Regions from separate parts of the Pectobacterium atrosepticum genome, predicted to be linked through region 1. Evidence: predicted binding sites of a transcription regulator. Region 1 holds the regulator's gene; each other region holds the start of a gene.
What was found. Region 1 encodes CRP, which controls carbon source genes, mostly activating them, when cyclic AMP is high. Its sites were predicted from a motif close to ATGTGANNNNNNTCACAT; they were not measured.

Region 1 (2,208 bases):
CACGGCAAGACGTGCCAAGAGGATAATGCCAATCGTTTAAGCATCGAGATACACGGGCTTAAGCGACCAGCATTAATGCTCAGAGAAAGGAATTACGGCAGTATTCTAATTTCGTGACTGTGCGTCACTTCAACGGCTTTGCCCAGCATCAATGCCACAGAGCAGTATTTTTCCGCTGACAGCTCGACAGCCCGCTCGACAGCTTTATCGGTCAGCCCTTTCCCCGTCACGATAAAATGCAGATTGATATGGGTAAATAAGCGCGGCGCTTCAGACCGACGCTCTGAGGTTAATTTCACCTCACAATCCGCCACATCGTTACGGCCCTTTTGCAGAATCGACACCACATCAATCGCGCTGCATCCCCCTACGGACATCAACACCATTTCCATCGGACTGGGCGCTTTATCGCCAGAATTACCGTCCATCAATACCTGATGTCCTGATGCGGATTCGCCCAAAAACGTTAAGCCTTCAACCCATTTTACCCGAGCCTGCATGATGTCTCTCCACTAAAATTTTTTTGAAAATTTATACCGTTACTGTACAAAAACCAGCGTTAATCAGAGCTTTGTCATGCTGAAGCGAGACAACACAAGACACATCCTTAAAGCTGTGTTAAAACGAAAATAGAATAGACCTTTTCTGGACAAACCCAGAAACGAAGAAGATGATGACGTAGCCAGAAATACCCAGCCACGTTTACGGTGCGGCAAAGCAGCAACCGAAAAACCAAGGGTACAGTGGTTCCAGTATATTCCCTGACGTCATTCTGCCTAGACTGAATTTTATTTTTTTAGCAGTTAAACACGCCGTACAGGGAACTCTGACCCCTGTAATTTGCGCAGTGAATTACAACAGAGGATGATAGCGAATGGTTCTCGGCAAACCGCAGACAGACCCGACTCTCGAATGGTTCCTTTCCCATTGTCATATCCACAAGTATCCATCGAAGAGCACGCTGATTCACCAAGGTGAAAAAGCAGAAACGCTTTACTACATCGTGAAAGGCTCTGTCGCAGTGCTAATCAAAGATGAAGAAGGCAAGGAAATGATTCTTTCCTACCTCAATCAGGGCGATTTTATTGGTGAGCTCGGCCTGTTTGAAGAAGGTCAGGAACGCAGTGCTTGGGTTCGGGCAAAAACCGCCTGTGAAGTGGCTGAAATTTCTTATAAAAAATTCCGCCAGCTCATTCAAGTTAACCCAGATATCCTCATGCGTCTGTCTGCACAAATGGCAAACAGACTTCAGATTACCTCAGAAAAAGTCGGCAACCTCGCCTTCCTTGATGTAACTGGCCGTATCGCCCAAACATTACTCAACCTGGCAAAACAACCTGATGCCATGACGCATCCAGATGGCATGCAAATTAAAATTACCCGTCAGGAAATTGGGCAAATCGTTGGCTGCTCGCGTGAAACCGTGGGCCGCATTCTGAAAATGTTAGAAGACCAGAACCTGATCTCTGCGCACGGTAAAACGATTGTCGTTTACGGCACTCGCTAAACCCCTGTCGCGATACCCTACCAATAAAAAAGCGTGAAGCCTCGGCCTCACGCTTTTTTTTATCGCACAATGCTTATCACAAAAAAATGGTTTATCAAATAACGGTTTATCACAAAATAACGTGAACTCAGTTCGCCGTGTTAACCACTTGAGCGACAGCTTTAGCGAATTTCTCCATCCCCTGCGCAATATCATCTTCATCAATGATCAAAGACGGCACAAAGCGGATCACGTTCGGCCCAGCCATCAACACCATAAGCCCCTGAGCCGCTGCAGCAGCCAAGAACTCACCCGCGCGACCATGCCATTGCGGTTTCAGCTCAGCCCCCAGCAAAAGCCCCATACCGCGGACTTGATCAAATACGCCATACTGCTGGTTGATTTTATCAAGCTCACTGACAAAGCGATCGTGACGATCCGCTACGCCCGATAGCACTTCCGGCGTATTGATGATATCCAGCGCAGCTTCCGCCACTGCACAGGCCAGCGGGTTGCCGCCATAGGTGGTGCCGTGTACCCCAACCGTCATGACCGATGCGATCTCTTCCGTCGTCAGCATCGCACTAATCGGGAAACCACCGCCCAACGCTTTAGCCGTTGTAAGGATATCCGGCGTAATACCATAGTGCATATAGCTAAATAATTTACCGGTACGTCCCATTCCACTCTGCACTTCATCAAATACCAGCAGCGCTTTATGT
Region 2 (2,208 bases), 1.1 Mb from region 1:
TTCATACACTCCTGCGTCAGTGCGTCTACCTTCTCGCGGATGGTATCCATGCCTTCGGAGCCTAAACACCAGTGCCGCTGGCTTTGTGGAAGCTCTCCGCCCGGCAGTAAGGTTTGCCAGTCTGCGGATAACGTCAGGCGATTGCGAATATAGAGAATGTTGTCCAGTTCAAGCTCGTGGACGGATTCATAGCTGTGGCGATCGTGCGCGGAGACATAAAACATATCGCCGCGGGTAATACGGTAAGGCACATCGTTCCAGAGGTGCAGACCATTGCCCCGCCAGACGATCACCAATTCGTCGAAATCATGATGATGCAGAGGAAATACCGGCTGCGGATGGCGTTCGGCAACCATCACAGCATTCTTGTCAGTCAGGAAATAGTCTTCAGTCTGTAATTTCAAACCCCGAATTGCTGTCGCCATTCCCTCACCCGCAGTTGCTGTTACCTACTCTTCACGAGAAAACGCCTGATGGCGTAGTGACTTAGGTGCCTGCGAGAATGCCTTGCGGAATTGCGTCGAGAAGTGATTGCTGTCGCTAAATCCACAGGCGTGAGCAATAGTGGTGATGGAATCATCACTCTGCTGCAACCGCCGACGAGCCTCCAGTAATCTTAACCGATTCAGATACCGTTGTGGTGTCATACCCGTATGTTGTTTTAACTGGCGGTGTAGCGTACGCAGCGGCAGCGAGAACTGGTCAGCCAAACCGCCCCAGTTAACTTCTTCGCTGTAGTTATTTTGTAGCCACCCCAGCAGCGCCTGTACCCCTTGGCGCTCCGAGCCGTTACCCTCCGTCTGGAAACAGTGTTGACGCAGTTGCACCAGAATTTGCAGAAATAGGCTTTCGCTCGCGGCAATCGCCTCCGGCGCATCGCTCTGCGCCAGCCCTGCCAGGCTGTTCAGCGACTGTTTCAGCTGTTGCATCCCCGCCGCATTCACCTGCCACTGCCCTTGCCACTCGCCGTTCGGTCCATACGGCAAAAATGCCGCGATATCAGACAGGAAGCGGAAGCCACGCGGCGAGCGGTACAGCATGTTGGTCAGGCACAGCCCTTCAACATCTTCAAACAGATGCCGATCGTTATCGCGAACAAAGAACACCGACCCGCTGCACAGCGCATAGGGTTGATCGTTAAACACATGGACGCCTGCGCCCTGCTCCACCAGTACTATTTCCCAAAAATCATGATAGTGCTCAGGAAAGGCCGTCTGTGGGGTACGAGGCTCTACCGCGACCGTCACGGCACGCGAAGTAAAAAAATCATCACCACGAAGTAACGTCATTTCGGTTCTCCATTCAGCCTTTGAAAAAGAGTAGTCAGAAGCAACAAAACCGACCTTAAAATACCGTCACCCTCGCGCCGTCTGGCTGCTCTTTTTTTAAGATCGCACCGCCAAATTGATTGAACTGTGGCAAGGATCACACCGCCTTTTCCCTGTTTTTTACAGGGTTATTTTCTGAATAATTTCCCAGACTGTGAGCCCTTTCACGGTCAGCTTTGTCATTTTGCCAACCACCTGTTTTAGGTGGCACTCATCGGAAGGTGGCTTCTGTTACCGCTCTTTACACTGCAACACATCCAACAAAAGGAGTGCGGCTATGGCGGTGAAGAATATCGTGGCGGTGGATTTAGGGGCATCCAGTGGTCGGGTCATGCTCGCAACCTTCCACACCGCAACGCAGCATCTGACGCTGAAAGAAATTCACCGTTTCAGCAATACACTGGTTTTTCAGGACAACCATCACCAGTGGGATCTCGTCGCGCTGGAACGCGACATCCTCACCGGATTGCAGCAAATTGATGCCATGGGTATCGCTCCCGATAGCATTGGGGTCGACAGCTGGGGCGTGGACTATGTGTTACTCGATAAAAGCGGGCAACGTGTCGGTCTGCCGTATTCCTATCGCGATCACCGCACTGACGGCGTAATGGCCGCCGTTACTGCCGAACTGGGTTGTGAAGCTATCTATCAGCATACTGGGATTCAGTTCCTGCCGTTTAATACGCTGTATCAGCTCAAAGCGCTGTGCGACGCTCCTCCTGACGATTTGGATAAAGTGGAACATCTGCTGATGATCCCCGACTATTTTCACTATCGCCTCACGGGGAGTCTGGTCTGTGAATATACCAACGCCAGCACGACCCAACTGCTTAATCTGGAAAAGAAAACCTGGGACGGCGAACTGCTGGACTATCTGGGC
Region 3 (2,208 bases), 2.0 Mb from region 1:
GAGGCTTCTGAAATCGTGGTGTGATTGATTTCTGCATCAATACCCAATTTTTTTAGTACGGATTTCGCGCTCATTTCAATAGCGAAACTGGAACCTAATCCACAACCGCAAACGCAAAGTACTTTCAACATAATAATTACCTCATATAAGATGATGAGATTTCGCGAGCTTATAAAAATGACTTTCGATATCAACCAAACGTCGTTCGGAGTCCTCCAAGTCGATAGGAATCGCTTTGTTGTTATTATTGATAATGATGATCTTATTAGTCAGTCCGGCATTAATACACCGAACCACTTCTTCTGCTAACAGGGTGCCCTGAATAATTTCTTCCCCAGTGGGCGCGCCATTTCGTAAGCCATATCCTAAAATTGTTTTTCGGATACGGATTCCAATCTTATGTTCGAGTTTCTTGATAATAGTGTCGATAGCGCCCTGAAAGCCGGGAGTATATTCATGGGTGTAGCCTTCAGAACATAAAATGATCACGCTGTTTTGTTCTGCGATTTTATCCAGAACACATTGTGATAACGCATCAATATCCCACGGTGACTCCGGAATGAGTGCGATGTCTGCATTGCTCTTTAATGCCGCCTGTAATGTTAACTCGCCGCAATAACCACCGAGTAATTCAATCATGAATACCCGACCTTGCAATCCACGGCCCGTATTGCGCAATTTTTCCACCTCACTCATTACCTGTTCGCAGGCGGTAGAAAAACCAATAGTGTAACTATTTCCTGAGATGTCATTATCAATCGTCATTCCTACACCGTAGCAATGAATACCATAGCAACTTAATTTTTTTAGAAATTGGAACGAGCCATCTCCACCGGCCATAATGAGCGAGTCGAGCTTTTGTTTTTGGATATTTTTGACGATTTTCTCGTAGTCTGTTTTTCTACATTTCCCGGTTTTTCTCCCTGATGTAACCAAGGGCATTGATGAGAGTGAATAATCCACCAGATCGCGGCGGGTGAGAACTTTGCAGCAGTTATCGATAAGGCCATTAATTCCACCATCGAAAATGACGATGTCAGAGGCAGTCATTCTATTCACCTGAAAGATGAAGTTATTTATTCCGCTAACGTCGCCGCCGCTAATAACTAGTCCAATTTTCATCATCGCCTCTACAATATGAATAACCATCTTGTGAACACAATGTTATTAAACTGATAAGGCGTTTTTTTGATGAATGTCTCAAATTTGTATTTAACTATGGAAGGGTATGTCTTGACAGTGATGTTATTGACTTTATTGTTGTGATGATTATCACAATTTAAAAATAAGCAACCTGACTAACTTGTTAATTAATTTAGGATTTAACATCTTCATCTTTTTTATTTCCCCTGACCTTTTCTGCTAAAAAACGAATACGTATTTTGTGAATAGTTTCACAGTTATTTCGTTACGATCTCAATGATGAATCGAAGATATAAAAGACGACGATAGATAAATGTTATCGCTGAGACGAGTGACAATTCCCTCCCAAATGCTAGAGTAGTCTTCAGTTTTACCTTTTAACTAGTGTTTTATTCCATTAAATAAGCATTTTTCCAGCAGATTAGACGGTCTTTTACGGAAAGAAAGGGAGAGCGGTAGCATGCGGGTTGTGATTCTGGGAAGTGGTGTAGTTGGCGTCAGTACCGCCTGGTATCTTGCGCAGGCAGGGCATGATGTCACCGTTATCGACAGACAACCGGAGCCTGCGTTGGAAACCAGCGCCGGGAATGCCGGACAGATTTCCCCCGGCTATGCCGCGCCTTGGGCTGCACCGGGAATACCGCTGAAAGCGATAAAATGGATGTTCCAGCGCCATGCGCCGTTGGCCATTCGGCCTGACTTCACGACTGCACAGCTTTGTTGGATGTGGCAAATGCTGCTTAACTGCGATGCGCGCCACTATAAAACCAATAAAGCGCGGATGGTGCGTCTGGCTGAATACAGCCGTGACTGCTTGCAACAGCTGCGGCGAGATACGGGTATCCAGTACGAAGGTCGACAAGGTGGAACGCTGCAACTGTTCCGCACCGAACAGCAATATGACAATGCGACACGGGATATCGCCGTGCTGGAAGAGGCTGGCGTACCGTATCAATTGTTGGCTCGCCATGAGCTGGCCTCGATTGAACCCGCGTTGGCGAATGTAGTCGGGACACTGACTGGCGGGCTGCGTTTACCACACGATGAGACGGGCGATTGCCAACT
Region 4 (2,208 bases), 1.1 Mb from region 1:
ACGAAGAGGTATCCTCAGAGAAAACCACGTTACACTGAGGCCTCACCGCAACGACAAGTCCGATTCTGCCATGATACTTTGGCAGGATATTACTTGCGCGTAGAGTAGATTGGGTCGCCTCATCTTGACGGGCTTAATCTTAGCGGAGAAAAGCGACGTGCCTTCTGAACAACACCGTTTTATCGATACCCACTGTCATTTCGACTTTCCCCTATTCTATGATGATGCACCGGAAAGCTTGCGTCTGGCGCAAGACGCTGGGGTTGAACGCATCATTATTCCTGCCGTAGCTTCCCAGCATTTTGAACGCGTATTGATGCTCTCTCGCACCTACTCTCCGCTTTACGCCGCACTTGGCCTTCACCCGCTTTATATCGCCGAACATCAAGAGAACGATCTGCTTCGTCTGGAAGAGGAACTGCGTCAATTGCCTGCCAGACTGGTGGCGGTTGGTGAGATTGGATTGGATCTCTATATGCCGGAGCCGCAGTTCGAGCGACAGCTTACCTTTCTTGAGGCTCAGCTTCGGCTGGCGAAAAAATACGATCTCCCAGTGATCCTGCACTCGCGACGCAGCCACGACAGGCTGGCGCAATTACTTCGACGTATTGAGGTGCCGTGTACAGGTGTGGTTCACGGATTTGCGGGCAGTCTGGCACAGGCGCAAGCCTTTATCCGGCTGGGTTATTACATCGGCGTAGGAGGGACAATTACTTATGACAGAGCGAATAAAACGCGTCAGGCGATCGCGCTGCTGCCGTTAGATCGGCTGCTGCTGGAAACTGACGCGCCCGATATGCCGATGAGTGGCTATCAGGGCCAGCCAAACCGGCCTGAACGTATTTCGTGTGCGTTTGAAACGCTGTGTGCGCTGCGAACGGAGCCGCCTGAAGAGATTGCAGAGGCGCTCTTGCAGAATTCGCTCAGGCTATTTGGGCGACGGACTCCAGAGTAACGCCGCTACCCGTACGCCACTATCATTCCCCAATCGCTCTGCTTCTGCTTTTCTCTTATTTCTGTGCCACAACAGACAGAACAGCCATTTCGATTTCATATACCAACCATGTAATTGTGACGAAGATCACTTTTTGGTGTTTTGGACTGTTCGATGTTGTATGTATTTGTGACATAAATTAGCGACCTTCACGGGCCACTCTTTATAATCAGCTCGCCAGCTTGTGCTTACCGTTCTGGCGAAATGATTTTTTATTATGCACTCACTTTTTTCACGCGTTATAGGGAACTGCACATGCAACTCGTTATGAGTCTCATCGGCATGATTGTTTTGATACTGTGCGCGGTTATGTTGTCCAATAACCGTAAAGCTATCAGATTGCGCACCGTAGCCGGTGCTTTCATTCTTCAGATCGGTATCGGCGCGCTGGTGCTGTATGTACCAGTAGGGCGCAAGATTCTGGAGGGTTTGACGGGTGGTGTAGCAAACGTTATCTCCTACGGAAATCAAGGCGTTTCGTTCATGTTTGGCGGTTTGGTCTCCGACAAAATGTTTGAGGTATTTGGCGGTGGCGGGTTTGTTTTCGCGCTCCGCGTATTGCCGATTATCGTCTTTTTCTCTTCCCTTATCGCTGTACTGTATTACATAGGCGTTATGCAATTGGTCATCAAGGTACTTGGTGGTGGATTGCAAAAACTGTTGGGAACGTCCCGTACTGAATCGCTCTCTGCGACGGCCAATATCTTTGTCGGCCAAACTGAAGCACCGCTGGTGGTTCGTCCGTATATTGCCAACATGACGCAATCAGAGCTGTTTGCGGTGATGTGTGGCGGTCTGGCATCGATTGCCGGTGCCGTGATGGCGGGCTATGCCCAGATGGGCGTGCCGTTGGAATACCTGATCGCTGCCTCCTTCATGGCTGCACCGGGCGGGTTACTGTTTGCCAAACTGATGGTGCCAGAAACAGAAAAAACGCACGACCATGATGAAATGGTTGGGTTTGTTGATGAAGACGAGCGTCCGGCTAACGTTATCGATGCGGCGGCAAGCGGTGCAGCTTCTGGTATGCAACTGGCCCTGAATGTGGGTGCGATGCTGCTGGCATTTATCGCCTTGATCGCTGTGTTGAACGGCATTCTGGGCGGCATTGGCGGCTGGTTTGACTATCCGCAACTGTCGCTGGAAATGATTCTGGGTTGGTGCTTTGCACCCGTTGCGTTCCTGATCGGTATTCCCTGGAGTGAAGCGACTGT

Region 2: rhaS (HTH-type transcriptional activator RhaS) is a predicted target of CRP. The motif match lies at 1,414-1,431, and genes of this name have one in related genera.
Region 3: GZ59_RS10635 (6-phosphofructokinase) is a predicted target of CRP. The motif match lies at 1,261-1,278, and genes of this name have one in related genera.
Region 4: GZ59_RS02375 (NupC/NupG family nucleoside CNT transporter) is a predicted target of CRP. The motif match lies at 1,070-1,087, and genes of this name have one in related genera.

The regions. Positions count from the first base shown of each region.
Region 1 covers NZ_CP009125.1:4,433,917-4,436,124, forward strand. The annotation lists gene GZ59_RS19770 (OsmC family protein) at 93-500, opposite strand; gene crp (cAMP-activated global transcriptional regulator CRP) at 875-1,507, shown strand; gene argD (bifunctional acetylornithine/succinyldiaminopimelate transaminase) at 1,635-2,208, opposite strand, start outside.
Region 2 covers NZ_CP009125.1:497,319-499,526, reverse strand. The annotation lists gene GZ59_RS02230 (helix-turn-helix domain-containing protein) at 1-425, opposite strand, end outside; gene rhaS (HTH-type transcriptional activator RhaS) at 450-1,289, opposite strand; gene rhaB (rhamnulokinase) at 1,606-2,208, shown strand, end outside.
Region 3 covers NZ_CP009125.1:2,414,254-2,416,461, forward strand. The annotation lists gene GZ59_RS10630 (PTS sugar transporter subunit IIB) at 1-131, opposite strand, end outside; gene GZ59_RS10635 (6-phosphofructokinase) at 142-1,122, opposite strand; gene GZ59_RS10640 (D-amino acid dehydrogenase) at 1,535-2,208, shown strand, end outside.
Region 4 covers NZ_CP009125.1:527,862-530,069, forward strand. The annotation lists gene GZ59_RS02365 (CsbD family protein) at 1-38, shown strand, start outside; gene GZ59_RS02370 (TatD family hydrolase) at 158-955, shown strand; gene GZ59_RS02375 (NupC/NupG family nucleoside CNT transporter) at 1,250-2,208, shown strand, end outside.